Kribbella solani: one gene and its partner. The protein of the gene in region 1 interacts with the protein of each later gene in a pairwise test. Links are inferred from orthologs where the notes say so. Each region holds a gene or a part of one and is shown on either strand. Other genes may lie near its edges. The genes, in order: leuS and ligA.

The links.
Region 2: the proteins of leuS (region 1) and ligA interact in binary tests that used the Escherichia coli proteins (3 or more experiments, as listed by UniProt). The link is inferred for Kribbella solani from one-to-one orthologs.

The regions. Positions count from the first base shown.
Region 1 is NZ_JACHNF010000001.1:3,228,554-3,243,973, reverse strand. Bases 5,279-8,371 are described here. They hold leuS (leucine--tRNA ligase), read left to right. Parts: upstream 5,279-5,631; coding sequence 5,632-8,112; downstream 8,113-8,371. Other genes in these bases: HDA44_RS14440 (YjbQ family protein), read left to right, coding at 8,134-8,371; HDA44_RS14450 (helix-turn-helix domain-containing protein), read left to right, coding at 5,279-5,470. In the rest of the region: HDA44_RS14475 (histidine kinase), read right to left, coding at 1-1,070; HDA44_RS14470 (hypothetical protein), read right to left, coding at 1,067-1,552; HDA44_RS14465 (sodium:solute symporter family protein), read left to right, coding at 1,708-3,387; HDA44_RS14460 (hypothetical protein), read left to right, coding at 3,402-3,650; HDA44_RS14455 (phytanoyl-CoA dioxygenase family protein), read left to right, coding at 3,765-4,532; more of HDA44_RS14450, read left to right, coding at 4,529-5,278; more of HDA44_RS14440, read left to right, coding at 8,372-8,553; HDA44_RS14435 (hypothetical protein), read left to right, coding at 8,654-8,848; HDA44_RS14430 (helix-turn-helix domain-containing protein), read left to right, coding at 8,975-11,560; HDA44_RS14425 (DegV family protein), read left to right, coding at 12,419-13,261; HDA44_RS38525 (ComEA family DNA-binding protein), read left to right, coding at 13,411-14,640; HDA44_RS14415 (ComEC/Rec2 family competence protein), read left to right, coding at 14,711-15,420.
Region 2 is NZ_JACHNF010000001.1:281,279-296,514, forward strand. Bases 7,658-10,566 are described here. They hold ligA (NAD-dependent DNA ligase LigA), read left to right. Parts: upstream 7,658-8,012; coding sequence 8,013-10,121; downstream 10,122-10,566. Other genes in these bases: HDA44_RS01310 (uroporphyrinogen decarboxylase/cobalamine-independent methonine synthase family protein), read left to right, coding at 7,658-7,923; HDA44_RS01320 (hypothetical protein), read right to left, coding at 10,425-10,566. In the rest of the region: HDA44_RS36880 (hypothetical protein), read left to right, coding at 1-335; HDA44_RS01275 (methyltransferase domain-containing protein), read right to left, coding at 322-1,056; HDA44_RS01280 (electron transfer flavoprotein subunit beta/FixA family protein), read left to right, coding at 1,185-1,967; HDA44_RS01285 (electron transfer flavoprotein subunit alpha/FixB family protein), read left to right, coding at 2,002-3,021; HDA44_RS01290 (NAD-dependent epimerase/dehydratase family protein), read left to right, coding at 3,191-4,042; HDA44_RS01295 (pyridoxamine 5'-phosphate oxidase family protein), read right to left, coding at 4,116-4,598; HDA44_RS01300 (cysteine desulfurase family protein), read left to right, coding at 4,656-5,858; tRNA 2-thiouridine(34) synthase MnmA, read left to right, coding at 5,858-6,949; more of HDA44_RS01310, read left to right, coding at 6,946-7,657; more of HDA44_RS01320, read right to left, coding at 10,567-10,829; HDA44_RS01325 (hypothetical protein), read left to right, coding at 10,944-11,927; HDA44_RS01330 (hypothetical protein), read left to right, coding at 11,969-12,193; HDA44_RS01335 (ACT domain-containing protein), read right to left, coding at 12,291-12,935; Asp-tRNA(Asn)/Glu-tRNA(Gln) amidotransferase subunit GatC, read left to right, coding at 13,160-13,456; Asp-tRNA(Asn)/Glu-tRNA(Gln) amidotransferase subunit GatA, read left to right, coding at 13,456-14,961; Asp-tRNA(Asn)/Glu-tRNA(Gln) amidotransferase subunit GatB, read left to right, coding at 14,958-15,236. UniProt on the Escherichia coli protein: DNA ligase that catalyzes the formation of phosphodiester linkages between 5'-phosphoryl and 3'-hydroxyl groups in double-stranded DNA using NAD as a coenzyme and as the energy source for the reaction.

The DNA of each region.
Region 1 (15,420 bases):
GTCAGCGTGCCACCGATCAGGGCCAGCCGTTCCCGCATCCCTGCCAGGCCGAACCCCTCGCCGTTCGTCGGGCCCTTGTTGCGTACTGACAGCCTTACGCCATCCAGCTCAACCGCTACGGGCTGTCCAGGCGCGTGCTTGGCCGCATTGGTCAGTGCCTCGCGTGCGGCGTTGAGCAGCGCAACGGTCGCACCTGAGTCGAGCTGCTTGACCGCACCGGTGTTGGTGAAGTGGACAGCGGTGCCATGGTCCTTCTCATGCTGCTCAGCCAGTGCAGCGATCGCCTGGGGCAGTTCCGGTACTGCATCTGCCCGTAGCGCAGCCACTGCGTTGCGAGCCTCAGTCAGTCCTTGTACGGCGAGCCGGCGCGACCGTCGGACCCGGTCGAGCGCACCGGCCGTGTCACCACGCTCCTCCAGTAACGCCTCAGCAACTTCGAGCTGGACGCTCAGTGCGCCCAATGAGTGTGCCAGTACGTCATGCAGGTCCCGTGCGATTCGCCCGCGTTCTTCCAGTGTTGCCGCACGGGCATGCTCGCTCTGCGCCAAGCGCGTCTGCTCCAGCAACTGTTCTGTCTGGCGTGCCTGCACCTCGTACTGGCGCCTGTTCAGTCCGAACGCGATCAGTACGGCGGTCCAGAGCAGTTGGGTGAAGAACCAGCTGTCCGACTTGTCGAACCACCAGGCGGACACTACGTACGCCGCGGTGACGCAGACGCCTGCGGCAATGATCGGTCGGTTGCCGTGCCGCGGGAACTGCAGTACGGCGATGTCAGTGATCGATACCAGGACCAGTACGAGTGAGTTGGAGGAATCCACTCCACTGATCAGCCCGTTGGCCACTGCAACGACAGTGAGCAGTACGAAGGCCGTGTACGGGCGTGACGTCATCAGGAGCGTGCCGATGATGAAAACGACCAGTCCGGCACCTAGTACCAGCCAGACCCAGTGCGATGCCGGGTCCGGTCGCGCAGTGGCGAGTACGGCGATCGCCACGCCAGTAGTCAGTACACGGCCGACCCAGCCGCTCTCTCCGTGCGGACGGGTCGGCAGTAGCGCCTTGAGACTCACTGCGGCGTGTACTCCTCGACTGTGTGCGTGGCCTTGCTCTGGATGACCAGGGACTGTGTCAACAGGTTCGCACCGATGGAGACCATCAGCGCGCCGCCGGTGGTGACAGAAGCCCCGAGCAGGTGGCCGACGCCTGCCAGACCGAGCCGGACGACCAGGTAGGCCACCATGATGCCCAGTCCGGGGATTCCAAGCCGGTAGAACACCTTCCCGGCGCGCCGCTCTACCTGCGCGACCCGGCCGGTCGCCACGCCCGCTACCAGTGCGACGACCGCACCGACCACGAGCAGGGTGATCTCGGCGCCGCCGAGACCCAGGTGCCGGTCGTACAACTGGTAGATGCCGATACCGATCACGATCACCGGACCGCGCCAGACGTCGGCGTCGGAGTTCTCCAGCTCGGTCCAGGACAGTCGGCGAACCAGTACGGCGATCACGATGGCGATCACGACAAGTGCGTTCGGCACGGTTCCGAGGCTCATGTCACGGACGGTAGGTCCGGCGGGCTGCCGGCGAGGACCGACCAGGGGTGGAGATCCGGGTGGAGACCCGGCCTGTGCGCCAATGGTTGAAAAGGAGAGTAACGTTCCTCACCGGTAACACCACGAAGGGTCACATCGACGGATCCGGAGGGCCGATGCTTCCGCAACAATCCATCCTCAGACTGGATGCCACCGCGATCGACTACCTCATCATCGCGCTGTACTTCGTCTTCGTCCTCGGGATCGGCTACCTGGCCAGACGCGCGGTGTCGAACAGCCTCGACTTCTTCCTGTCCGGCCGGTCGCTGCCGGCCTGGGTGACCGGCCTGGCGTTCATCTCGGCGAACCTCGGCGCGATCGAGATCATGGGCATGTCCGCCAACGGCGCCCAGTACGGCCTGCCGACCGTGCACTACTTCTGGGTCGGCGCGATCCCGGCGATGCTGTTCCTCGGTGTCGTGATGATGCCGTTCTACTACGGTTCGAAGGTCCGCAGCGTGCCGGAGTTCATGCTCCGCCGGTTCGGCAAACCCGCGCATCTGGTCAACGCGGTCAGCTTCGCGCTGGCGCAGGTGCTGATCGCGGGCGTGAACCTGTTCCTGCTGGCGACCATCGTGAACGTACTGCTCGGCTGGCCGATCTGGGTATCGGTCGTCGTCGCCGCGCTGATCGTGCTCAGCTACATCACCCTCGGCGGGCTGTCGGCGGCCATCTACAACGAGGTGCTGCAGTTCTTCGTGATCGTCGCCGCCCTGCTGCCGCTGACCCTGGTCGGCCTGCACAAGGTCGGCGGCTGGCAGGGCCTGGTGGACAAGGTGAGCGCGTCACCCGGCGGCAGCGACCAGATGTCGGCGTGGCCGGGCAACGCGCTGAGTGGCTTCCACAACAGCTTCCTGTCGGTGATCGGCATCGTCTTCGGCCTCGGCTTCGTCCTCTCGTTCGGCTACTGGACGACGAACTTCGTCGAGGTGCAGCGCGCGATGGCCTCGAAGAACATGTCCGCGGCCCGCCGTACGCCGATCATCGGCTCGTTCCCGAAGATGTTCATCCCGTTCATCGTGATCATCCCCGGCATGATCGCGGCCGTGGTCACGCCCGAACTGGCCCAGTTCAAGGCGAACGGTGGCGGCGAGGTCGACTACAACGACGCGATCCTGCTGCTGATGCGCGACCTGCTGCCGAACGGCATGCTCGGCCTGGCCATCACCGGTCTGCTGGCGTCGTTCATGGCCGGGATGGCGGCGAACCTGAGCTCGTTCAACACGGTGATGTCGTACGACATCATCGAGCGATATCTGATCAAGGACCGGCCGGACGACTTCTACTTGCGTACGGGCCGGTGGGTGACCGTCGGCGGGACGCTGATCGCGATCGGTACGGCCGCGATCGCCTCCGGCTACAGCAATCTGATGGACTACCTGCAGCAGCTGTTCTCGTTCTTCAACGCACCGCTGTTCGCGACGTTCATCCTCGGTATGTTCTGGAAGCGGATGACCGCGACGGCCGGCTGGATCGGCCTGGTCAGCGGTACGGCGACCGCGATCACCGTCTTCGTGCTCTCGAAGAACGGCGTGATCAACCTGCCGGGTCAGGGTTCCAGCTTCGTCGGCGCCGGCGCGGCGTTCGCGGTCGACATCGTGATCAGCGTGCTGGTCAGCCTGGTGACGACGCCGAAACGGGACACCGAGCTGGTCGGCCTGGTGTACTCGCTGACGCCGAAGGAACAGCGCATCGAGGTGGCGGTCGCCGGTGACGGTGGCTGGTACCGCAAGCCGGTGCTGCTGGCCGGGATCTCCCTGGCCCTCACCGTCGTCCTGAACTTCGTCTTCGGCTGACCGGGAGAACCGTCATGGCAGAGAACAAGAAGGCCGGAGCGTTCGACATCCGGATCGTGATCGCGGCCCTGGTCGGGATCTACGGCGTGGTGCTGACGGTGCTCGGCATCGTCGAGAAACAGCCCGAGATCGACAAGGCCGCCGGAATCAACATCAACCTCTGGGGCGGCCTGGCGATGCTGGTGTTCGCCGCCCTCTTCATCCTCTGGGCCCGCCTGCGCCCGATCGTCGTACCCACCGAAGACGAAACGATCGACCAGTAACCTTGCGCGGCGCAGCTACATGTCCGTTTGACGAACATCGGCGTCCGGCCGGGTCCTCCCGGGCGGACGCCGGCGTTCGTAGGCTCGAAGTACCCGATCAGGAGGTACTCCGAGATGACGATCACATCCGAGCGGCCCGAGCTGTCGTCGCTCGCTCAGCAGTACGCGGCCGACGGTTTCGTGCTGGTGAAAGGCCTGCTCAGCAAGGAAGAAGCCGGGTACTACCGGCAGCGCGGCCACGACCTGCTGGCGCGTCTGAACCGTGGCGACGACCCCACCTGGGGAGCTGCCCGCGACATGGCGGACGCACCCACCAAGCTGCAGCACCTGCACGACGCGCAGTTCTATGACGCCGAGTTCTCGAAGCTGCTGGTGGACCCGCGGTTCACCGACGTGGCCGCCGCGGTGATGGGTGTGGAAGACGTCCAGCTGCATCACACCAAGCTGTTCGTCAAGCCGCCGGAGAACGGTTCGCCGTTCCCGCTGCACCAGGACCACCCCTTCTTCCCGCACACGTACCACCGGGTCGGCGCGGCGATCTTCCACTTCGACGACGCACCGGTGGAGAAGGGTTGCGTACGGATCATTCCGGGCAGCCACAAGGACGGACCGCGTGAGCACAGCCCGGAGGGGTCGTACCACCTGACCGAGCCGGGGTTCGACGCGGCGACGCCGCAGCCGGCGGAGGCGGGCGACGTCCTGTTCTTCACGTACCTGACCGTGCACGGCTCCGGTGTGAACACCAGCAACGAGCCACGGACGACCTGGCTGATCCAGTACCGCGACCCGTCCGACCCGCCGACCGTGAAGACCCACGACTGGTCGCTCGGCCAGGGCATGATGCTGCGAGGAGTCGACCCGACCGGCAGGAGCGCTGTTTGACCCTCTCCGACGTTGGGGATGCGGACCGGTTCGTCGACCTCGCTGGACTGTTGGAGTCCTGCGAGGTCGACGGCTTCCACGCGGACTTCCTCAGCTGGGGCCACTACCAGCCGGAGTACTGGCGCAACTACTGGCACACACACTCGTTCCACGAGGTCTGCCTGGCGTACTCCGGGGAGGGCCGCTTCAACAACGGCTCTGTGCAGTACGACGTGCTACCTGGCTCGGTGTTTCTTGCACGCCCCGGAGATGTGCACGAAATCGAGTCGTCACGCACTGCGCCACTGGGAATCGCCTTCTGGGGCTTCACCTTCCGCCCAGTCGATTCCGGCGCCCGCCGTCCTGATGGCGACAGGCACGCGGCCTCCGCTCGGCCCGACGCCTCCGGATGGTCGTCAGGGTTGACTCGGCCCGACGGCCCGGTCATGGCGACTCGGACCGGCTCCTTGCCCTCCCTGATCACCGCACTCGCCACCGAGGCGGCCGCGCCGGTTTCCGGCTACAGCACCGTGCTGAGCGGCCTGGGCGCCGCTCTGGTGCTGGAGACGGCCAGGGCGTTCGCACTGGACGAGGACCTAGCTGTCGAACCAGTGCGCCGTGACAGAGGCTTGCTGGTAGTAGAAGCGATGCAGCGGCACCTACGTGACAACCTGTCTCGTCCCATCACGGTCCGCGACGTAGCAGCCGTCGTGCACCTCTCTGAACGTCATGCGGAGCGGGTGTTCACCCAGCAGACCGGTGCGTCGATCATGTCCACACTGCGCCGGCTACGGCTCGAGCTGGCCGCGCAGCTCTTACTGGACCACTCCTTGTCGGTTACGGCGGTTGCACGGGCATGCGGGTACTCGGACGTACGCCCCTTCTCCACCGCGTTCAAACGGCACTACGGGCGTACGCCGGGCGACCACCGCCGCACCGGCGGAACCGAGTTCCTCTAGTGCTATCCTGACCGCATGCGAGTGAGCCTGCTCCTTACGTAGCCGTACTGGCTTCCAGGCGCATCTGAAGCGCCGGTCGGTACGGCACCCCCTCCTGTGTGAGGGGATTTTTTGTTTCTGGCAGATTTAGGCTCAACACAGACACGAGCGGGAGTAGGACCGTGAGCGAGCAGGTGGACGACACTCCGATTGACCGGGGTGGGTACGACTTCAATACCATGCAGGCCAAGTGGCGCCCGGTGTGGGAGAAGCTGGACCCGTTCAAGGCGAAGGACGACGGCTCGGCGGAGCGTCGCTACGCGCTCACGATGTTCTCGTACCCGTCCGGTGACCTGCACATGGGCCACGGCGAGGTGTTCGCGCTGCACGACGTGCTGGCCCGCTACTGGTTCCAGCAGGGCTACGACGTACTGAACCCGATCGGCTGGGACTCGTTCGGCCTGCCCGCTGAGAACGCCGCCATCAAGCGGAACGAGCACCCGGCGACGTACACGTACGCCAACATCGAGACGCAGGCGGAGTCGATCCGCCGGTACGCGCTGAGCTTCGACTGGTCCCGCCGGCTGCACACGTCCGACCCGGAGTACTACCGGTGGACGCAGTGGCTGTTCCTGCGCTTCTACGAGCGCGGCCTGGCGTACCGGAAGGCGTCGTACGTCAACTGGTGCCCGAACGACCAGACCGTGCTGGCCAACGAGCAGGTCGTCCAGGGGCGTTGTGAGCGTTGTGGCTGGGAGGTCACGAAGCGCGAGCTGACCCAGTGGTACTTCAAGACCACTGAGTACGCCCAGCGGCTGCTGGACGACATGCAGCTGCTGCAGTGGCCGGAAGAGATCCTGCTGATGCAGCGGAACTGGATCGGCCGGTCCGAGGGCGCCTTCACGAACTTCCAGGTCGAGGGCCGCGACGAGCCGATCAAGGTGTTCACCACCCGGCCGGACACGCTGTTCGGTGCCACCTTCATGGTGGTCGCCCCGGACGCGAAGCTGGCCGCCGAGCTGGTCACGCCGGAGCAGCAGACCGCCTTCGACGAGTACCTGACGAAGGTCAAGGCGACCACCGAGATCGAGCGGCAGAGCACCGAGCGCGAGAAGACCGGTGTCTTCCTGGGCTCGTACGCGATCAACCCGGTGACCGGTACCCGGATCCCGATCTGGGCGGCCGACTACGTGCTGGCCGACTACGGCACCGGCGCGATCATGGCGGTTCCCGGTCAGGACACCCGGGACTGGGAGTTCGCCGAGAAGTTCGAACTACCGATCGTCCGTACCGTGCAGCCGACGCCGGACTTCGACGGCAAGGCTTTCACCGGTGACGGCCCGGCGATCAACAGCGCGAACGACGAGATCAGCCTGGACGGGCTGGAGGTCGCCGAGGCCAAGTCGCGGATCATCGACTGGCTGGAGAGCAAGGGCCTGGGCGAGCGGACGATCAACTACCGGCTGCGCGACTGGCTGCTGAGCCGCCAGCGCTACTGGGGCTGCCCGATCCCGATCATCCACTGCCCGTCCTGCGGCGAGGTCCCGGTGCCGGACGACCAGCTGCCGATGGAGCTGCCGGACCTGCGCGGCGCGGACCTGCAGCCGAAGGGCGTGTCTCCGCTGGCGGCGGCCCGCGACTGGGTAGAGGTGGCCTGCCCGAAGTGCGGTGGCGCGGCCGAGCGCGACACCGACACGATGGACACATTCGTCGACTCGTCCTGGTACTTCCTGCGTTACCTGTCGCCGGAGTACACCGACGGACCGTTCGACCAGGGCATGGCCGACCGGTGGATGTCGGTGTACCAGTACGTCGGTGGCAAGGAGCACGCCGTACTGCATCTCCTGTACTCGCGGTTCTTCGTCAAGGCGCTGTACGACATGGGCCTGCTGAAGGTGGTCGAGCCGTTCACCCGGCTGCTGAACCAGGGCCAGGTCATCAACCAGGGCAAGTCGATGAGCAAGTCCCTGGGCAACGGCGTGAACCTGGGCGACATGATCGACGAGTACGGCGTGGACGCGGTCCGGTTGACGATGGTGTTCGCCGGTCCGCCGGCCGACGACATCGACTGGGCGGACATGTCGCCGGGCGGTTCGCTGAAGTTCCTGCAGCGCGCCTGGCGGCTGGCGGGCGCGGTCGAGGCGCCGGTCGGTACCGACCCGTCGACCGGTGATCTGGAGCTGCGGAAGCTGACCCACCGGACGGTGTCCGACGCGGCCGAGCTGATCGACTCGCACCGGTTCAACGTGATGGTCGCCCGGATCATGGAGCTGGTGAACGCCACCCGGAAGACGATCGACAGCGGACCCGGTGCGGCCGACCCGGCCGTCCGCGAGGCCGCCGAGGCAGTGGCGATCCTGCTGAGCCTGGTCGCGCCATACACGGCCGAGGAGATGTGGGAGGAGCTGGGGCACGAGCCGACCGTCGCCAAGGCGGGCTGGCCGGCGGTCGACCCGGCGCTGCTGGTGGAGGACACCGTGACCTGCGTGGTCCAGGTGGCCGGCAAGGTGAAGGACCGGCTGGAGGTCGCGCCGGACATCACCGACACCGAGCTGGAGCAGCTGGCGCTGGCGTCGGAGGCGATCCAGAAGGCGCTGGACGGCCGCGGTACCCGCAAGGTCATCGTCAGGGCGCCGAAGCTGGTGAACATCGTTCCGGCCTGACCCGGAAGCTACGCTGCAGAGATGCGTTCCGAGCTGATCGACGTCGAGACCGGTGGTTCCGAGGTCGTTGTCGACCTGACCAGCAGGTGTGAGCGGTTCGTCGCCGCTGAGGCCCACCAGGCCCAGGGCGACGGGCTGCTGCACGTCTTCGTGCCCCACGCGACCGCCGGGATCGCGATCCTGGAGACCGGAGCCGGCAGCGACACCGACCTGCTGGCGGCGCTGGAGCAGTTGCTGCCGCGCGACTTCGGCTGGCAGCACCGGCACGGTACGCCGGGGCACGGCCGCGATCACGTCCTGCCCGCGCTGGTTCCGCCGTACGCGAGCATCCCGGTGCTGGACGGCCGGATGATGCTCGGCACCTGGCAGGCGATCTGCCTGGTGGACACCAATGTGGACAATCCCCGGCGCCAGGTCCGGCTTTCCTGGCTGCCGGGTTAACGGACCACCGGGTAACTGGTCGAAAGGTATTTTGGTGACTTATCGTGATGTTGCCGGTCGCGTTACGTTCACGAAACACGATGCCGCTTGAATTGTCCGCATGGCAGCCCTGGACACCCTGCGCGACGTCACCACTGAGCTGCTGGTTCGCGCCACCCGGGGAATTTCGGCCGGCAGCCTGCTGAATGCCGACTCGGGCCGCGCCGACACCAGCGCGCGCCTGGACGATTGGGCCGGGGTGCTTTCTCTGTACCCGGCCGATAATGAATCTCCGTCAGCTCGCGCAACTGCTTGAAACACCTTTCCGCGGCCTATTCAGGTGCGGCGGCCCGCGGTTCCCGCGCCGGTCCGCCCCCGCGAAGACACGTCGGTCACGTTATGTTGTGACAGGAACGTGAGGCCTTCAGAGGGGTGACGGGCTGTGTCGGACGCGGATGGCCGGGCGGATGGGCGGCGGGGGTTCGCCGATCTGTTGCTCGACTTGAGGGTCCAGACCGGCCTCTCGCAGGAGGAGCTGGCGGACCGGGCCGGGCTGAGTGTGCGCTCGATCCGGGAGATGGAGGCCGGGCGGGTGGCTCGGCCGCGGAAGGAGTCCGTCCGGTTGCTGGCGGCCGCATTAGGCCTGCGGGACGGCGACACGGACCATTTCCTCGCTGCAGCCGGTCACGGCACTGTGCGTCCGGTCGTACGCCCCGTGTCGCCGCCTGTTGTTTCGGTCGCCGATGCGGCGCCGACCGGGCTGCGCTGGCGCGGTACGCGACCGATCCCGGACGGACTGGTCGGGCGCGAACAGGAGCTGTTCGAGCTCGAGGGACTGCTCCGGCAGAACCGGCTGGTCACGCTGGTCGGTCCAGGTGGAGTAGGCAAGACCGAACTGGCACTAGCCGCGGCTGACCGGTTCTCAGGCGCCGACACCACAGTTGTGGTTGTCGACCTCACCACTGTCCAGCGGGACGCCGCAGTACCGTCAGCCATCCTCGACGCCTTCGGGACTGCCCCTGGCACGTCTGACCTCGACGACGTACTGTCCGGTCGCCAGCCGGGCGATCTGGTCATTGTGGAAGACAACGCCGAGCACGTACTCGACGGGGTGGCCACAGTCGCCAACCGGATGGTCCGTAGCTTCCCGGGCGTTGGCGTACTGGTCACGTCCCGCATCCCGCTCGGTCTACCCGACGAAGTGGTGCGGCGGGTCCAGGTGCTCGGCGTACCCGGCAATGACGAGAACTTCGAGGACATCGCCGCTAGTCCAGCCGTGGAGATGTTCACACGGCGGGTCGCACGGGTCCGTCCTGGCTTCGTGCTGACTCCGGAGAACGCACCGACCGTGGCGAGGCTGTGCCGTCGCCTTGACGGCCTGCCGCTCGCGCTGGAGCTTGCTGCCGCGCGAGCTGGATCGCTGTCGGTCGAAACGATCCTCGCCGCGCTGGACGACCGGTTCCGGTTGCTGTCTGGTCCACGGCGTTTCGGTGCGCCGCATCAGCGCACGCTGGCGGACACGATCGCGTGGAGTGTGGACGCATTGTCCGATCCGGCGCGACAACTGCTCTACCGCGCTTCGGTGCTCGGGTCGCCCTTCACTCTCGAAGCGGTGGCCGGCGTGTGTACGGGTACGCCGATCGACGGGATCGACGTACCGATGCTGCTGTCCGAGCTGGTGGAGAAGTCACTGCTCCAGCCGGTACATGAGTTCGAGCAGTTGTACGGAGCGCGGTACAAGCTGCTGGAGACGATCAGGGAACACGCGTACGCCGGGCTGTCCTCGCAGGGGGACGACCGCACTGAGTTCAGGGACCGGGCGGTGGCGTGGTGCTCCACGTACGTGTCCGGGCTGGACGGGGCCTGGTCGGCACCGGACCGCGACCGGCGGTACCGGGCCGCGCATGCGAACTCCGCGCTGTTCGAGGTGGCGCTGGAGCGGTCGGCTGAGCAGGGGGAGTGGGACACCGCCGCGCGGATTGTGCTTGGGTTCCGGATCGCGTGGCAGTACCAGGCGAGTGTGGCCGAGAGCGGCATCCGGTGGGCGACGCTGTGCGCTGACAACGTGTCGGACAAGGAGACCAGCGGGCGACTGCTGGCGATCGCGGGACGGCTGTCCAGTCTGACCGGTGACATCCGTGGTGCTCGCCGGCACTACGAGGAAGCCCGGACCCGGATTCCTGGCGAGACCGAAATGGGTCTGGTCGCTCGTGGCGGTTGGGTGTCGTCCGGGTCGCATCTGCTCGATACACAGAGCCTGGCCGAGGTACCGGCGCTGGTGGACGACGCACGCAAGCATGGCGACGTACAGCGGTCTGCGACCGTACAGGCGACCTGTGGTCTCGCGCTGCTTCGGTGGGGTCGTCTGGTGGAGGCAAAGGAGCTCCTGCTCGCGTGGGAGGCCGCACTGGTCAATCCGGGCGTGTACGCCGACGAGATCGCGTACATGGCACTCAGCCGCGTCGACCTCGAACTAGGTGACGTAGACGGCGCCCGGCACTGGGCCGTGCTAGCGCGAGACAGCCAGGCATCGGACGATCCGGAGCGTACGAAGGTGGCCGGCTGCCTGGCGATGGTGGAGTTCCACGCCGGACAGTACGACGAGGCGCAGGCGCTGCTCGACCAGGCCGACGCGGACATTCGCGGGCATCGTGGGTACTTCGACTATCTCGTGATGCTGTACCGCTCCCGGCTCGCACGGGCAGCCGGTGAAACAGAGCAGGCGCGGATCGCCGTACGCGACGCGGTGAACCGCCTGCTGCTCGAAGGGCGGGTCGTCTACCTGCTGGAGGTACTGCCCGAGGCTGTCGCGGTGCTGCACGCACTGGGGCGTACTGAACCGGCGGACCGGCTGTGCGGGCAGCTGCTGGCGTGGCAGCGGACCATGGACCCGCCGATGCTGCCGACGGCCTGGGCAGTGCTGCAGGAGTCGTGCGAGCGCGCATCCATGGCTGATGGCTGGCCGGAGACGGATCCGGCGGCTGCCGTACAGCGGCTGGCGAACGACGTACTCGTCGCGCTTTCCTGACGCCGATCTCCCGAAGCTGCCGGGTAACTGCCGGTTGTTCTGCCTCGTCCTGACCTGGCTGCCGGACCAAGAATTACAGCCGTAGGGCAGGTTCCACGAAGCAGAGACCGACACCGGGCGGTACCGGCAGCGAAGGGGCGGTGGACCGTGAAGAGGCCATGGCACATCGCTGACCTGCCGACGAGCGCGGGGGAGGCGACGCGGAGGGCATCCGGCGGCTGGTTGGTGGGGGCGCCGAGCGGCTGCCGAGAGCTCCGGAGTGCTGCGGAGTGCGGATCTGTCCTGCCTGTACCGGACGCCGTGCGCCGTCAGGGCACCGCTTCCGGGGCGGGGTTCCAGCACCGGGTCAGGCACACGACACAGGGGACGAGTGTCACGACCCGGCCGGCGCGAGGACCGGTGGGTTTGGTCACCCACCGGCGGGCCGGCCGCTGGAACCTCCCGGGGACCTCGACGAGCTCGCGGTCAGGCCGGTCCCAAGCGGACCGGATTCGGGGAGTAGCTCGCCGAGGCCCCACCTACGTCAGCTGACAACCAGGGGGAGTCAGCCGAACCAGCCGGGCTACCGACGCACAGGGGACGCCGCTAGCCCGGCCCGAACCACCCAAGGCGAGGTGAAGGCCCCGGAGGGGTAGGCCTTCACCTCGCCACTACCTCACGCTCCACAACCCGCTCGGGCACCGCTCGGCCACGCACGCTTCACGAACCGCTCCTGCGACGCTGCTTCGCCACCTGCGGTCCGCCAGCCTCGCGCAGTCCGCGGCGTGGGCTGCGGCAGTCGCCGGGTCGTGGCAGCTCGCGAGCAGCGGCAGCTCCGACGCACAGACTGACCGCTAAACCGTCCGGTAACCTCGCATCATGTCCGGCAGCGTGCACGTCGTCACCGACTCCACGGCCGGCCTGTCCACGCACGAGGTACTCCGGCACCGCCTGACCGTCGTCCCACTCCAGGTCGTGATCGGCGGCACCTCGTACGACGACGGCGCCACCTCGGCCGACGCGGTCGCGGAAGCACTCAAGACCTTCACCCCGGTGTCGACCAGCCGCCCCGCGCCGCAGACGTTCGCCGACACGTACGCCACCTGCGCCGCCAACGGCGCCACCGCCGTGGTCTCCATCCACCTCTCCGGCGACATGTCCGGCACTTTCGAGGCCGCCATGATCGGCGCCAAGGATTCCCCGATCCCGGTCCGCGTCGTCGACTCCCGCTCGCTCGGCATGGGCCTTGGCTTCCCGGTCCTGGCCGCGGCAGCCGCGGCCGCCGCCGGCGCCGACGCCGAAACCGTCGAGGCCGCCGCCCGCGCCCGAATGAAAACCGTCTCGACGTACTTCTACGTAGACACCCTCGAGTACCTCCGCCGAGGCGGCCGCATCGGCGCCGCCCAGGCCCTCTTCGGCACCGCCTTAGCCGTCAAGCCCCTCCTGACCATCAACGGCGGCCGCATCGTCCCGCTGGAAAAGGTCCGCACCTCCAGCCGAGCCATCGCCCGCCTCGCCGACATCACCGTCCAACGCGCCGGCGACACCCCCGGACAACTGGCCGTCCACCACCTCTCCAACCTGGAAAAGGCCCAAACCCTCGCCGACAACCTCGCCACCCGCCTCCCCAAAGCCGACGAAATAGCCGTCCGCGAAGTAGGAGCCGTAATAGGCGCCCACGTAGGCCCCGGCCTCCTAGCCGTCGTAATCAGCCCCCACTAACCCTCACCAGCTCAACCCGCACCACCGGGCCCGCACCTGCGCCTGCACTCGCCTGCGCGCGCCCGCCCGGCCTCCTGCGGTCCGCGAGGTTTTCCACAGCCGACAACTTACGAGTCAAACCTCCTCCACAGGCTCGTACTTTCTCTGTCGTGAAGGCCTTCCGCCGCACCCCCACCCCCGAACCACCCACCCGAGCCCAAGCCCTGGCCCGCCTAGCCCCCCAGCCCCACCCCGACGAACAAATCCAAGGCGGCTGGACCCCCAACACCCCCTCCCCACCCCACCCCTCAAACCCCCCACCCCACCCCAACACCTCAAGCGCGTCCACCCACCACCACGACGCTGCCGCCGCGCCCACCTACCCCGACCCCTCCACCACGCCCGACCACCTCAACGCCCCCGACACCCGCCTACCTGGCCAACCCACCTTTACCCAGGCACCCACCCGCCCCGGCGTCCACCCGCCGTCCGACCGCTCCGCACCTACGAGCACCTCGGATCCCGACACGCGACCGCTCGACCAACTCACGCGTACCCGTCTCCGCAACGCCCGCTGGAGTCTGACGCCGCGCCACATCCTGGTCCTGACCGCCATCCTCGCGGCGGGTCTCGCCTGGGCCGCGTGGAACTTCCTCCAAGCCCGCCCCGAGCCGCTCCCAGAAACCCGCCCCACGACCGCCGCCGCCGGCACTCCAGTCGCCCAACCAGGTAACCCCGCCCAATCCACCAACCCAGCTCAACCAGGAAACCCCGCCCAACCAGGCAACCCCAGCCAACTGACGAACCCCACCCAACCGCCCAACTCGACCCAGCCAGCCAACCCCGCCCAGATAACCAACCCGACCCAACCCGCGAACGCCTCGACCCAACAGCAGCCCAATCAGCCCGCCAACCCATCCACCCAGCAACCAACCCCGGGCACCACATCCCAACCCCAGGTCGTCGTCCACGTAGCCGGAAAGGTCCGTCACCCCGGCCTGATCCGCGCCCCCGCCGGTTCTCGGGTAGCCGACGTACTCGCCCTGGCCGGCGGCCCCCTCCCCGCCGTAGACCTGACCACCCTCAACCTCGCCCGCCCGGTAACCGACGGCGAACAAATCATCGTTGGCCAACCCAATCAACCCCCACCCCCGACACCGCCAACCACCGCACCCGGCGTCCCCACCCCCGCATCCACCGCAAACACCACAGTCATAAACCTCAACACCGCCACCCTCGACCAACTGGACGCCCTCCCCGGCGTAGGCCCAGTCCTGGCCCAGCGAATCCTCGACTACCGAACCCAGAACGGCCCGTTCACCACCATCGACCAACTCCAAGACATCCCCGGCGTAGGCCCCAAAAAGTTCACCACCCTAAAACCCCATGTCCGCCTCTAACCCACCCGCCCCTGACCCGCCCGCCTCTAACCCGCCCGCCTCTGACACGCCTGCCTCTGACACCTCCGCGGTGGAGCGGCTGGATGCTCGGTTGCTTGTTCCGGCCGGCGCCGGTTGGCTGGCTGCCGTTCTTCTGCTCGACAAACCCCCACGGACAGCAGCGTTAGCCGCCACCACAGCCCTCACGCTAGCCACCGCCCTCGCCGTCCTCCTCCGCCAAATCACCCGCCATCCTCGACGCCACCCCCGTTGGACCAACCGCCGCACAACCGCCGCCTGGACAGCCGCAGGAACCCTCGTTGTCATCACCGCGCTAGCCATCGCCGCCGCGCTCCAGTCCGCGAGCCTTCGCGCCGGCCCCGTCCACGACCTAGCCGCCAGCTCTACCACCGTCACCACCCGCCTGAAGATCGAAGGAGACCCGTCACTTCGCCAAAGCACAACCGCTCGCCGCCCGCCGTACGTAGTGGTGAAAGCAACCATCGAGGAGGTTCGCGCCCGCACTCACACAACTCGCGTACGCACCCCGGTGCTCGTCATCGGCAGCGTGAAATGGCAGTCCGTCAGGTACGGCCAGCACGTCGAGGCGACCGGTCGACTCGAACCGGTCGAGGCCGGCTCGAACGTTGCCGCGATGCTCTCCGTCCGCTCACCGCCACGCCCCATTGACGAACCGCCGTGGTGGCTCCGCGCCGCCGAACATGTCCGCGCCGGCCTCCGGGAAGCTGTCTCCGGTCAACCCGAAGACGTCCGCGGCCTGGTCCCAGCCCTGGTCATGGG
Region 2 (15,236 bases), 2.9 Mb from region 1 along the record:
CGCGCGGCGGGTCCGGCAAGGGTAAGCAGGCGCTGGGCTCGGTCGGCTCCGGCGTTCGCAAGGTGCGGAACCTGATCGCCTCACTGGTTTGGCTGATCGCGGTGCTCGCGGCGGCCGTGCTTGCGCTGGGCGCTCTGTTCACCGCGCTCGACCAGACCAACCAGAGCAACGAGATCGTGCGCTGGATTCTGGAGCGCGGACACGATCTGGTCGGCCCGTTCAAGGACCTGTTCCGGCTGCAGACCGCGAAGAACACTCTCCTGGTGAACTGGGGTATCGCCGCCCTCGTCTACCTGATCGCCGGCAAGCTCGTCGAGCGCATCATCCGCCCGTAGGCGTCGCCACCAGCAGCAGATCGAGAGATTCGTCCAGGTCGCCTGGGCGGATCTCGAAGTCCGTGTACGTCGTGCCGCGCACCAGGTCGGCCAGCTCGTCATCCCAGTCGGCGTACCCGGTCGCCAACTGTGCATCCACGCACGACCCGTACCGCTCCTCCCACGACGTCAGCCGTACGCCGTGATGCAGCCCGAGTGTGTACGTGATCTCGAAATGTGGTTCGAGCAGCTCGGCGAACTCGGCGCCGGTGAGTTCGCGGGTGTGGTACCAGTTCCCGCTCGGGAAGGTCAGCCGATTGGGCGTACTGACCGCGAGCGTCCCGCCCGGCCGGAGGATCCGCGCGCACTCGGATACGAAGCGCGGCTGCTCCCACAGGTGCTCGATCGTCTGCAAGGACGTGACCATCGTGAACGCGTCGTCGGCGAACGGCGTCTGCACCAGATTGCCCCGGACCGTATTGGTCTGTGGATAAACCCGGCGGACGTGCCGCAACGTCGTATCTTCATAGTCGAGACCGGTCACGGAGCTCGCCCCCGCCAGGCGCAGCAGCTCCGCGCCGTACCCCTCGCCGCAGCCGGCGTCGAGGATCCGGCCGGTTCGTTCGATCGGTAGTTGGGCCGTGATCCAGCGATAGGCAGCCTCGTGGCGCGCGAACCAGTAGTTCTCGTGCCAGATCCCGGGCGCGGTCCTCTCGCCGGTCAGCGGTAACGTCTCGGTCACCTGAGTCAGCCTAGTCAGACCTACGGTGCCCGGGACTGTGATGGGACTCGCACGCCACTCATGTTTCTCGCGAGTAACATCCATGCAAGGCTTGGAGCGACCGTTAACCAGAAGGGGTCTCACACGCTATGAAGATCGTCGTCTGCGCGAAGTTCGTGCCGGATGCTACCGCGGATCGTCGTTTCCGTTCGGAGGACAACACGGTGGATCGTGCTGGTGTTGACGGGTTGTTGTCGGAGTTGGACGAGTATGCCGTCGAGACCGCGTTGACTGTGAAGGAGGCCGGGGATGCGGAGGTGACGGTGCTCACGGTGGGCCCGGAGCAGGCCGCGGATGCGGTGAAGAAGGGTCTGCAGATGGGCGCGGACGCGGGTGTTCATGTGGTGGATGAGGCGATTCATGGGTCGGATGCGGTGGCGACGTCGCTGATTTTGGCGAAGGCGCTGGGCCGGCTTGAGGCTGATCTGGTGGTGTTCGGGATGGGTTCGACCGATGGCGGGATGGGGGTTGTGCCGGCGATGGTGTCGGAGCGGCTCGGTCTGCCGGCGGTGACGTTGGGTTCGGAGGTGTCGGTGGACGGGCAGACGGTCCGGATTCGGCGTGATGGTGACACGGCGAGTGACACGGTGGAGGGCACGTTGCCGTTGGTGCTGAGTGTTTCGGATCAGGCGAACGAGCCGCGGTATCCGTCGTTCAAGGGCATCATGGCGGCGAAGAAGAAGCCGGTCGAGTCGTGGTCGCTGGCCGACCTCGGGCTGACCGCTGAGCAGGTCGGTGGTTCGGGTGCGTGGACCGAGGTGGTCGAGGTGACCGCCCGTCCGGCCCGCACGGCCGGCACGATCGTCACCGACGAGGATGGCAGTGGTGCTGCCGAGCTGGTCGGGTTCCTGTCCACGAACAAGTTCCTCTGAGACCTGAGAAGGGACAGCTGAAGTTATGTCTGGGATGTCGAAGGTTCTGGTTCTGGTTGACCACTCCGCGGGTGTGGTCCGTAAGACGACCGCCGAGCTCCTCACCATCGCCCGCCGGCTCGGCGACCCGGTCGCCGTGTTCATCAGCGACAGCGCCGCCGACAGCGCCACGCAGGTGCAGGGGGCGCTGCCGGTGTTGGGGCAGTACGGCGCGACCAAGGTGATCGCGCTGACCAACCCCGACCTCACGCAGTACCTGGTGGCTCCGAAGGCCGAGGCGTTGCAGCAGGTCGCGGCCAAGGTCGAACCGGCCGCGATCCTGATCTCCTCCAACGCCGAGGGCAAAGAGATCGCGGCCCGGCTCGCGATCAAGCTGGACTCGGGCCTGATCACCGACGCCGTCGACGTCCAACCAGCCGACGCCGGTGACGCTAGTGGTGCTGGTGCTGGTGCTGGTGGTGCTGGTGGTGCGGTGGCGACGCAGTCGGTGTTCGCGGGGAACTTCACCGTCCGGTCGAAGGTCACCCACGGCACCGCGATCATCACCGTCAAACCCAACGCCGCGACCCCGGAAGCCGCCGAGACGTCACCGGAGGTGGAGGAGTTCGACGTGACGATCTCCGACACCGCGAAGACCGCGCGGATCACCGACTCCAAACCACGCGAGGCCACCGGCCGGCCCGAACTGACCGAGGCCGCGATCATCGTGTCCGGCGGCCGCGGCACCGGTGGTGACTTCGCCCCGATCGAGGCCTTCGCGGACTCGCTCGGCGCCGCGGTCGGCGCCTCCCGCGCCGCCGTCGACTCCGGCTGGTACCCGCACGCCTACCAAGTCGGCCAAACCGGCAAAACCGTATCACCGCAGCTGTACGTCGCGGCCGGTATCTCCGGCGCGATCCAGCACCGCGCCGGCATGCAAACCTCCAAAACCATCATCGCGGTCAACAAAGACCCCGAAGCCCCCATCTTCGAACTCGTCGACTTCGGCGTCGTCGGCGACCTCCACAAAGTCCTCCCCACCGCCACCGAAGAAGTCACCAAACGCAAGTCCTAACCCAGCCAACCGGACCCGGCAATCCACGCCGGCCGCGTAGTTCCCACCCGGCAGCCCGACCCGATCCACGATCGGGCCGGGCTGCCTTTCCACCTCCCAGTGCGCGCGACACTCGGCTCAGTGCGCGTGCCGCTCGGCGGTGGGTGAGGTGGGCACTAGCATGCGGTGGGTGCGGATTTGGGTGAGTGGGGCGCGGGGGAAGTTGGGGGCGGAGGTGTGCCGGCAGCTGGTGGCTGCCGGGCATCAGGTGGTCGAGGCGGACCGCATCGGGCCCGACCCGGTCGACCTGATGGACCGTGAAGCGGTCGCCCGCTCGATGGCCGGATCAGCAGCTGAGTCGACCACTGGGGCGATGGCTGAGCCTGCTGTGGATGCAGTTGTGCATTGTGCGGGGGTTGCCAGTCCGGAGGGCATCGAGCCGGTTGAGTTGTTCGAGGCGAATGGGATCAGTACGTTCAACGCGCTTGAGGAAGCGTGGAAGCTGGGTGTGCGGACGGTGGTGCTCGCGTCCAGTGGTTCGATCTACGGGACCGCGTGGTCGCCCGAGGAGATCGGTACGCCGTCGGTGCCGGTCGACGAGGACACTGAGCTGCGGTACGTCGACCCGTACGCGCTGACCAAGGATGTGCTCGAACGGATGGGCCAGATGTACGCGCGTCGTGGCGTGCAGGTCACCGCGTTGCGCTTCCACTGGATTCTCACGCCGGCCGAAGTCCGTGAGTACATCGCCGACGCGCCGCCGGAGGAGAACCGCCGCAACCTCTGGGGGTACGTCGACCTCGCCGAGGCAGCCCGGGCGTGTGTGCTGTCGCTCCAGCCGCGTACCCACGCCCGCTACGCCGCGCTCCTGATCGCCGCCGAGGACACCGGCCGCCACGAGCCGACCCTCGAACTCCTGGCCCGCCACGCACCCGAAACCCAACTCCGCACCGATCTCCCCGCCCACGCCTCCCTCTACAACTGCACCCAAGCCGCCAAAACCATCACCTGGACCCACCACTCCACCTGGCGCCACCCCTAACGCCCATCCCACTGCGGCTGGCGGGTTGTTTCACCACTGGCGTGTTGCAACCTGCCAGCGATCACATAACCCGTCAGCCGCGGGGCCAGACTGGGTGGCGGGAGTCGGTGCCGGTGCCGTAGTCGGGGTCGCTGCCGCGGACCATCAGCCAGTGTTCGGTGGGCTTGGCCTGGTACAGGCGGAGTTCTGACGCGCCGGACAGTTCGGCCGCCGTATACGAGCGCAGTTCCGGGAAGCGTGCCGCGAAGACCGAGGCGCATCGCTCCAGTTCGTCCGCCGGTACTTCGGTCGCGTACGCCCTGAAGTAGACGGCTGATCCGCCGCCGATCGGCACGCTGGAGTCGAAGATCGCGATGCTGACGTCAGGCCGCGCGGTCAGGTTGCGTGAGTGGGCGGCGTCCGGCGACGACGCCCAGTAGAACGCGTCGTGCCCGTCGGGGGTGAAGTACACCGGTGTCACCCACGGGAGGCCGGCCGCGTCGACCGTACCGAGGGTGAGGTACTTGTTGGCTTCGATGACTGCCGCGGCGCGCTGGTCGAGGATTTCCTGTGTCATCCGCCCAGCATCCCCGACTGCGGGAACATCCGGGCCGGACATACCCTTGAAACCGTTATGACTTCCTCTGACCGTCGCCCGGTGTACCTGGACCATGCCGCGACGACGCCGATGCTCCCGGCCGCGATCGAGGCGATGACTCGTCACCTCGGCCGGACCGGCAACGCGTCGTCCCTGCACGGTTCCGGCCGGGCGGCCCGGCGGACCGTCGAGGAAGCACGCGAGTCGATCGCCGCGGCGCTGGGGGCGCAGCCGAGCGAGGTCGTGTTCACCTCCGGGGGTACGGAGGCGGACAACCTAGCGCTGAAGGGCCTGTGGTGGTCCCGGCTGGCCGAGGACCCGCGCCGCCGCCGGATTCTGCTCAGCGGCATCGAGCACCACGCGGTCCTGGACCCGGCGGTCTGGCTGGCGGGGCATGAGCAGGCCGAGCTGGAGTGGCTTCCGGTCGACGAGCTCGGGCGCGTACGTCCGGACGACGTCCGCCGGGCGATCGAGAGCGACCCGGAGAGCGTGTCATTCGTCACACTCATGATGGCGAACAACGAGGTAGGTACGCTCCAGCCGGTCCGCGAGGTGGCTGCGATCGCGGCCGAGTACGCGATCCCTGTGCACACCGACGCGGTCCAGGCGGTCGGGCAGGTGCCGGTGGACTTCGGTGCGCTCGGGGTGGACGCGATGACGGTGTCGGCGCACAAGGTCGGCGGCCCGTACGGCATCGGCGCGCTGGTCGTCCACAAGGAGACGAAGCTGACGCCGATCCTGCACGGCGGGGGACAGGAGCGCGACGTCCGCTCCGGCACTCTGGACGCACCGGCGACGGCTGGGTTCGCTGTGGCCGTGGAGCATGCGGTGAAGCATCAGGAGGACGAGGGGCGCCGGCTGGCCGAGCTGCGGGACAGCCTGATCAGCGGCATCATCAGTACGGTCCCAGGCGCCAAGCTGTCGGGCGATCCGGTCGGGCGCTTGCCTGGTAACGCACACTTGTCCTTCAGCGGCTGTGAGGGCGACTCACTGCTGCTGTTGCTTGACGCACGGTGCATCGAGGTCTCGACCGGGTCAGCGTGCAACGCGGGAGTCGCCGAGCCGAGCCATGTCCTGCTGGCGATGGGCTACGACGACCAGCGGGCGCGTGGCTCGTTGCGGTTCAGCCTCGGGCACACGAGTACGCGCGCGGACATCGACGCCGTACTGGACAGCATCGGATCGGTAGTGGAGCGGGCGAAGTCCGCCGGTTTGCAGAACGTAGGAAGGAACAGCTGATGCGGGTACTCGCAGCCATGTCCGGTGGAGTGGACTCTGCCGTGGCGGCCGCGCGGATGGCCGAGGCCGGGCACGACGTGACCGGAGTGCACCTGGCACTCAGCCGGAACCCGCAGTCGTACCGTAGCGGCGCACGTGGCTGCTGCACGATCGAGGACTCCCGGGACGCGCGCCGGGCGGCGGACGTGATCGGCATCCCGTTCTACATCTGGGACCTGGCCGAGCGGTTCCACGCCGATGTGGTCGAGGACTTCGTCAGCGAGTACGCGGCCGGGCGTACGCCGAACCCGTGTCTGCGCTGCAACGAGAAGGTCAAGTTCAGTGCCGTACTGGAGCGGGCGCTGGCGCTCGGTTTCGACGCGGTCGCGACCGGGCACTACGCGCGCATCGTGGACACCCCGTCAGGTACGCGTGAGTTGCACCGGGCGGTGGACCCGGCGAAGGACCAGTCGTACGTACTCGGGGTGCTGACGCAGGAGCAGCTGGCGCACGCCTACTTCCCGCTCGGCGACACGGTGAAGACGGAGATCCGGGCGGAGGCCGAGCGGCGCGGGCTGTCGGTGGCTGCCAAGCCGGACAGTCACGACATCTGCTTCATTGCCGACGGCAACACGCCGGGGTTCCTCAGCGAGCAGCTGGGCGAGGCGCCGGGTGACATCGTCGACGCGCAGGGCAACAAGCTCGGTGAGCACCAGGGCACGCATGGGTTCACCATTGGGCAGCGGAAGGGCCTGCGGATCGGTACGCCGGCTGCGGATGGCAAGCCGCGGTTCGTGCTGGACATCAGCCCGGTGGATCGTACGGTGACGGTCGGTTCGCGTGCTGAGCTTGCAGTGGAGCGGTTGACCGCGTCGAAGCCGCGCTGGTGCGGTCCGGCGCCGACAGGCCGGCTGGACGCCAAGGCGCAGCTGCGTGCGCACGGTGATGAAGTGTCGGTGGCTGCTTGGCTGGATGGCGATCTGGTGCAGGTGGAGTTTACGGAGCCGACGTCGGCGGTCGCGCCCGGGCAGGCGGTCGTGCTGTACGACGGCACGCGTGTGGTGGGCTCCGCCACGATTGACTCGGTTCAGCGCGTTACTGCTGCCGTATGACGACCACTGGTCTTGGGTCCGTTCCTGGCGATGACATCCGGGAGTGGATGCGCGCCGTACTCGAGTTGGTGGACATCCCCTTCCTCCCGGAGCTGCCGGCGCGCCCGTACGGGGACATGCTGAGTCGGAGCGTTGCTGTGCTCACTGAGCTGGCGGCTGACCTGCAGCCGGTTGGGTGGCGGCTGACCGGTGGTGGTGATGCACGGGCGAGTCTGGACCAGCGGCGGGCTCGGGCGTTGCTCAAGGAAGACCTGGATGTACTGGAGGAGTACTGCGACGGGTACGAGGGGCCGCTGAAGGTACAGGTCGCTGGTCCGTGGACGCTGGCTGCGACGGTGGAGCGGCCGCGTGGCGACAAGGTGCTGGCTGATCACGGTGCGCGGCGTGACCTGGCGCAGGCGTTGGCGGCTGGGGTGGAAGAGCATCTGGCTGAGGTACGCAAGCGCGTACCGGGTGCTGAGGTGCTGTTGCAGGTGGATGAGCCTGCACTGCCCGCTGTACTTGCTGGTGCGGTGCCGACTGCATCTGGGTGGAGTAAGCATCGGTCCGTTGATGGGCCTGGTGCGGTGGAGCTGTTGAGTCTGTTGACGTCTGCTGCGCCTACTGTCGTGCACTGCTGTGCTGCTCGGCCGCCGATCGAGGTGTTCACCAAGGCTGGTGCCGGTGGGGTTGCAGTGGATGTTTCGTTGCTCAACAACGCGGCGTGGGATCAGATAGCTGTTGCTGTTGAGGCTGGGACGACGGTCTATGCCGGGCTGGTTGCTACGACTGGTGCGGTGCCTGACAAAGAACAGGCGGCTCGGCCACTCATTCAGCGTTGGCGGGAGCTCGGGCTGGACCCTGAGCTGATGAAACAGGTAGTAATCACCCCCGCCTGCGGCCTGGCCGCCGCTCCGTCACCCCGCGATGCCAGAACCCGCCTGAACCTCCTCCGCGCCGTCGCGGACGTCATCGGCGACGCCGCCGAAGCCTGAACCGCGCACGAGCGGCACCCGCCACTCCCGCCGCCGTAGGCGGCGTTCTGTTCGTCGGAAATGTCGGTGGGCGGCGGTAAGTTCTTCCTATGAGTACGGAGGAAACCGCGGGTGCGCCGCCGGAGGTGCGGGAGCGCCACGCCGCGCTGAGCCAGGAGATCGAGGACCACCGCGCGCGGTACTACCTGTCGACTCCGATCATCTCGGACGCCGACTTCGACGCGCTGATGCACGAACTGCAGGGCCTCGAAGAGCAGTACCCGGAGCTTCGTACGCCCGACTCGCCGACGCAGAAGGTCGGCGCGCCGATCTCCACCCTGTTCACGCCGGTGCAGCACCCGATGCGGATGGAGAGCCTCGGGAACGCGTTCTCCGCCGAGCAGATGGAGGCCTGGGCGAAGCGCCTGGAGCGTGAAGTCACCGTCCAGCAGATCCACGACAGCGGCTTCCTCTGCGAGCTCAAGGTGGACGGCCTGGCGCTCGACCTGGTGTACGAGAACGGCAAGCTGGTCAGCGGCGCGACCCGTGGTGACGGCCGGACCGGCGAGGACGTCACGCCGAACGTCCGCACGATCAAAAGCATCCCGAACGAGCTGACCGGCACCGATCTCCCGGCATTCCTTGAGGTACGCGGCGAGGTGTACTTCCGGGTCGAGGACTTCGAGGAGCTGAACGCCCAGCTGGTCGAGGCCGGCAAGGACGTCTTCTCGAACCCGCGGAACAGCGCCGCCGGATCCCTGCGCCAGAAAGATCCACGCGTGTCGGCCGGCCGCCCGTTGCGCTTCGTCGTGCACGGGCTCGGCAAGGTCGAGGGTCACCAGCTCGGCCGGCTCTCCGCGGCGTACGACCAGCTGAAGGCCTGGGGCCTGCCGGTCAGCGACCGCGCCCGCCGGGTCGGCACGCTCGACGAGGTGAACGAGTTCATCGCGTACTACGGCGAGAACCGGCATTCGGTGGATCACGAGATCGACGGCGTCGTGGTGAAGGTCGACGAGGTCGATCTGCAGCGGGCGCTCGGTTCGACGTCGAGCGCGCCGCGCTGGGCGATCGCGTACAAGTACCCGCCGGAAGAGGTGAACACCAAGCTGATCGAGATCGAGGTGAACGTCGGCCGGACCGGCCGGGTCACCCCGTTCGCGCATCTGGAGCCGGTCCGAGTGGCCGGGTCCACGGTCGAGTACGCGACGCTCCACAACGCCAAGGAAGTCGCCCGCAAGGATGTCCGCCCGGGCGACACCGTGGTGCTGCGGAAGGCGGGCGACGTCATCCCCGAAGTGCTCGGCCCGGTGGTCGACCTGCGGCCGGAAGGGCTGCCGGCCTGGGAGATGCCGACGCGCTGCCCGTGGTGCGACACGCGGCTCGCGCCCGCGAAGGAGTCCGATGTCGACATCCGCTGCCCGAACTCGCAGTACTGCCAGGGTCAGCTGCGGGAGCGGTTGTTCTACCTGGCCGGGCGGTCCGCGTTCGACATCGAAGGGCTCGGGTTCAAGGCGGCCGACGCGCTGATCCGGGACGGGCTGATCGCCGACGAGGGCGACCTGTTCGCGCTGACGGAGGAGCAACTGGCCGGGAGCGCGTTCTTCACCACCAAGGCCGGTGCTCTGTCCGCGAACGCGCGGAAGCTGGTGGCGAACCTCGAAGAAGCCAAGGCCAAACCATTGTCGCGGGCGCTGGTGGCGCTCTCGATCCGGCATGTCGGGCCGACCGCGGCGATCGCGCTGACCGAGGCGTACGGCAACATCGACGACGTCCGGGCGGCAAGCGAGGAGCAGCTGGCCGAGATCGAAGGCGTCGGGCCGACCATCGCGCAGGCGATAATCGAGTGGTTCCAGGTGCCGTGGCATCAGGCGATCGTGGACAAGTGGCAGGCGTCCGGGGTGGTGATGCGCGAGGAGCGTACCGGGCCGACGCTGCCGCAGACCCTGGTCGGGCAGTCGGTGGTGGTGACCGGGACCGTCGAGGGATTCAGCCGGGACGAGGCGACCGAGGCGATCGTCGGGCGTGGCGGGAAGGTAGCCGGGTCGGTGTCGAAGAAGACGTCGTTCGTGGTGGTCGGTGACTCGCCAGGGTCGAAGTACGACAAGGCGGTGCAGCTCGGCGTACCGATCCTGGATGCCGCCGGATTCCGGGTGCTGCTGGCGGACGGGCCGGAGGCGGCGGCCGCGGTGGCGACCACGCCGGCGGCCGGTGACGCCTGACGAATTCGGGGCCGACTTGGGGCTGGACGGATCCGGCGGCAACCCTGAGCCGTCGGACTGTTAACTTTTGCACGTCGAGACGTGGGTCAGAAGGAGCAAGCTATGACGACGCCGCCGCAGGGACCATGGGGTCCTGGGCAGCCGGGGGGCCAGCCAGGCGGGCAGCACGGGGGACAGGGCGGCCAGCCGCCCCAAGGCGGTGGACAATCGCCTGAAGCCGGTAGCCAGTCACCGCAAGCCGGTGGGCAGCCCCCTCAGGGTGGGCAGCCCCCTCAGGGTGGGCAGTCACCGCAGGGCGGGCACTCACCCCAGGGCGGCGGGCAGCCGGCTCAGGGCGGGCAGCCGCCTCACGGTGGTGGGCAGCCGCAGCAGGGTGGGCAGGCGCCGCAGCAGGGTGGGTGGCAGCAGCCGCCGGCTCAGGGTGGGTGGGGACAGCCGCCGCAGCAGGGGCAGCCTCAGCACGGGCAGCCGTCGCATGGGCAGCCGCAGCAGCAGGGCGGTTGGGGGCAGCCGTCGCCTACCCAGGACCAGCCGAGCCAGCAGGGCTACCAGCCCGGTCAGTCCGGCCAGCCGGGTCAGCATGGCCAGCCTGGTCAGCAGCAGCCCGGTCAGCAGGGTGGGCAGCAGGGTGGTTGGGGGCAGCCGCCGCAGGGTGGTGCGTACCAGCAGCAGGGCTGGGGTCAGCGTCAGCAGCAGAGCGGTTGGCATCAGCAGCAGGGTCAGCCCAGCCAGCAGCCTTGGCAGCAGGCCGGCCTCGGCGGTCCAGGCGGTCCGGGCGGCTCCAAGGGCCCCGGCGGCATCCCCAAGGACAAGCTCCCGCTGGTGATCGGCGGTGGCGTCGCGGGCATCGTGGTGATCGCACTCCTGGTCTTCCTCGGCATCCGCGCGTTCGGCGGTGACGACACCCCGACCTCCGGGCCGAGCACCACCACGACCGCTCAGCCGACGGACGGCCCGTCCAGCAGTGGCGGCGGTCAGAACGGCGAGCTCGGCAACGCGACCGGTCAGGCCAAGACCGCGACCGAGAAGCTGCAGAGCAACGGCTTCGGCTGTAGTGACCTGTTCAACACGAGTCAGGGCGCGCACCGCGGCTGTTTCAAGTACGACAACAGCACGAAGGCCGAGGCGGTCTTCCAGTTCCAGTCCGACGGCACCATTCTCGCGATCCGGTTCGAGTCGCAGAACGCCGACAACATCAACAACGCCCAGGTCGTCTTCGACCAGATCCTGCAGGCGGTCGGCAACGACACGTTCGGCGGGGATCAGGTGAAGAAGGTCCAGGACGCGGTGAAGTCCGGCCAGAAGTCGGAGAAGGTCGGCAGTACCTGGGGCGAGTTCGAGCTCCGGAACGACGGCGACACGGTCCGGCTGTCGGGGGCGAAGTCCGGTGAGGACTCGCTGGACATCCCGCCGAAGCAGTTCGACACCCAGAAGCCGCAGCTGGTCGCGGCCCTGAAGGGCAAGGGGTACGTCTGTACGAGCTCCTGCACCAAGGAGACGGGCGACTCGAACTACCAGCGGGTGTACTTCTACGCCAGCGACGGCCAGGGCATCAAGGTGCTGCAGATGAGCGCGTCGGGTAGCCCGGGTGACGTGAAGCGGGCGATGCCGACGGTGATGAACGACGCGTTCGGGGCGCTCAAGGGCGGTGACGTCGCGGCGCTGAAGTCGTACATCCAGGCGCACGGTGACGGGAAGTCGTACGCTTCTTACGTGGCCGGCTGGCGGGTCGAGATCCGCGGCAACAACTCGGACAGCTACTCGTCGCAGCAGATCGAGATCACGTACGAGTCGTTCTACGTCTGACCGGTACGGTGACAGGTACGGGCGCAGGGACGGAGGACCGGATGAAGTTCCCCCGGGAGAAGCGGGAGCAGCGGACGGTGGTGACGCCACCGCCCGAGGCGGTCCAGCGCGTCGACGGTGGTGGGGCCTGGGGCCCCACCCAGTTCGACCTCCCGGATCAGAACGGCAGCAACAGCCAGGCGATCCTGATCGTCGTGCTGGTCGGCGTCGTGGTGCTGCTGATCATCGCCGCGCTGTGGGCGTTCGCCTACTTCCAGTTCACCTGATCACGAACAGCCAAGGCCCCCGCTCGATCGACGCGATCGGACGGGGGCTCGCTGTTTTCAGCCAAGCAACCGGTCAGCCAGGCAACCGGTTGAGCTGTCAGGCGGTGGCGCGGATGGTGACCGCGAGTGAGGCCAGGTACGAAAGCCGGGCCACCTCGGAGCCGAGGAATTCGGGTCCACCGCGGCGGCCGATGACCAGGATGCGTTGGTCGGAATCGAGCGGCGCGGCGACCAGTACCGACTCGGAGAGACCCTTGTGCTCGGGCGCTTCCAGCGTGCTCGCCTTCTGCATCGGTATCCACCGGCCGGCCACATCGCCGAACTCAGGTGTCGCGCTGGTCTCGAGCGCGACCTTCACCTCGCTGCCGGTCCCGTCGAGCAAGGCGGCCCAGTCCGCGTGCAGTACGGCGGGTGACTGCTCGACCAGGATGTCGATCGCGTCCGCGGGAGCCGATGTCATCTGCTCGACGGCTTCCAGGTCCATGTGCAGTCCGCCGCCGGCGCCGTACCGGGAGAACCAGATGACCTCGACGTCGTCCACCCCGTTGCAGGCGGAGACGAGCCGGTCGGGCAGTACGCCGGGTGGCAGGTCGACCACGATGTCGTCGACGGCGGTGCCGTTCTCTCGCCGGTGTTCGACGATTTCGATCGCGTGGATGTCGGCATTCACCTCACCGAGGGCGGTGGCGACCGTACCCAGCGATCCGGGCCGGTCCGGGATGATCAAGCGCAGCAGGAACACCGAACGATCATCTCCCAGCCGATCACCTTGCGCGTAACGCCCTGTCGCCGCCCATGTTACAGAGCGGTAGGGACAGACACGCCCGCCCATCTCATCGGGTAGTTGTCCACAGCTTCGGGGACGGGAAATACAGCTGTCACATCCGGCCCACTAAGCTGACGTGCATCACACCGAGAACCTCTTGGTGTTTGCGCTTCCAGCTACTGCACGCATTGGATCAGTTCATGCCATCGATTACCCGCGAAGAGGTCGCGCACCTGGCGCGACTGGCGCGGATCGAGCTCTCCGACTCCGAGCTCGACCACCTCGCGCCGCAGCTCGACCAGATCATCTCCCTGGTCGGGCAGGTCAGCCAGGTGGCGGCGGACGACATTCCGCCGACCTCGCACGCCCTGCCGCTGACCAACGTGATGCGCGCGGACGAGAACGTCCCGTGCCTCAGCCCCGAGCAGGCGCTCTCCGGCGCGCCGGCCGCGGAGGAGCAGCGTTTCCGGGTGCCGCGGATCCTGGAGGAGGACTGATGACCGACCTGACCAGGAAGACCGCCGCCGAGCTGGCGGAGCTGATGACGTCCGGGCAGGCCAGTTCGGTCGAGGTGACCCAGGCCCACCTGGACCGGATCGCCGCCGTCGACGGTGACGTCCACGCGTTCCTGCACGTGGATTCCGAAGGCGCGCTGGCGCAGGCGAAGGCCGTCGACGCGAAGCGGGCGGCCGGCGAGCAGCTGGCGCCGCTGGCCGGGGTGCCGCTGGCGCTGAAGGACGTGCTGACCCAGGAGGGCGTGCCGACCACGGCCGGCTCGAAGATCCTCGAGGGCTGGAAACCGCCGTACGACTCGACGGTCGTCAAGCGGCTGAAGGCGGCCGGGATCGTCATCCTCGGCAAGACCAACATGGACGAGTTCGCGATGGGCTCCTCCACCGAGAACTCGGCGTACGGCACCACGCACAACCCGTGGGACCTGGGCCGCATCCCCGGCGGTTCCGGCGGCGGTTCGTCGGCGGCGATCGCGGCGTACGAGGCACCGCTCGCGATCGGCACCGACACCGGCGGCTCGATCCGTCAGCCGGGGGCCTTCACCGGCACCGTCGGCGTCAAGCCGACGTACGGCGGCACCTCGCGGTACGGACTGATCGCGCTGGCGTCCTCGCTGGACACGCCGGGCCCGTGCGCGCGGACGACGCTCGACGCGGCGCTGCTGCACGAGGCGATCGCCGGGTACGACCCGATGGACTCCACGTCGATCAATCAGGACGTCCCGCCGGTGGTCGCGGCGGCCCGCAACGGTGACGTCGCCGGGCTGCGGATCGGCGTCGTCAAGGAGCTCGGCGGTGAGGGGTACCAGCCGGGTGTCGAGGCCCGTTTCCACGAAGCGGTCGAGCTGCTCACCAAGCTCGGCGCCGAAGTGGTCGAGGTCTCCTGCCCCCACTTCGAGTACGCCCTGCCGGCGTACTACCTGATCCTGCCGAGCGAGGCGTCGTCCAACCTGGCCAAGTTCGACGCGATGCGGTACGGGCTGCGGGTCGGCGACGACGGCGAGAACAGTGCGGAGCGGGTGACCAGCCTGAGCCGCGAAGCCGGGTTCGGCGCCGAGGTGAAGCGCCGCATCATCCTCGGTACGCACGCCCTCTCCAGCGGGTACTACGACGCGTACTACGGTCAGGCCCAGAAGGTCCGTACGCTGATCGCCCGCGATTTCGCGAACGCGTACGAGCAGGTCGACGTGCTCGTGTCGCCGGCCACGCCGACGACCGCGTTCCCGATCGGTGACCGGATCAACGACCCGATCGCCATGTACAAGAACGACCTGTGCACGATCCCGTCCAACCTGGCCGGTAACGCGGCCGCGTCGTTCCCGTGCGGCCTCGCCGACGAGGACGGTCTGCCGGTCGGCTTCCACGTGATGGCGCCGGTGCTGCGCGACGACCTGTGCTACCAGGTCGGTGCCGCGCTCGAGTCGGCGCTGGCCGACCAGTGGGGCGGCGTGCTGATGACCAAGGCTCCGGAGCTGGGGGTGACCCGATGACTGCTGCTGTACTCGAAATCGATGACGCGCTGGCCACCTACGACCCGGTGCTGGGGCTCGAGGTGCACGTCGAGCTGAACACCAGGTCGAAGATGTTCTGCGGCTGCCCGACCGAGTTCGGCGCGCCGCCGAACACCCAGACCTGCCCGGTCTGCCTCGGTCTGCCCGGCGCGCTGCCGGTGGTGAACGCGCGCGCGGTCGAGTCCGCGATCAAGATCGGCCTCGCGCTGAACTGCGAGATCGCCGAGTGGTGCCGGTTCGCCCGGAAGAACTAC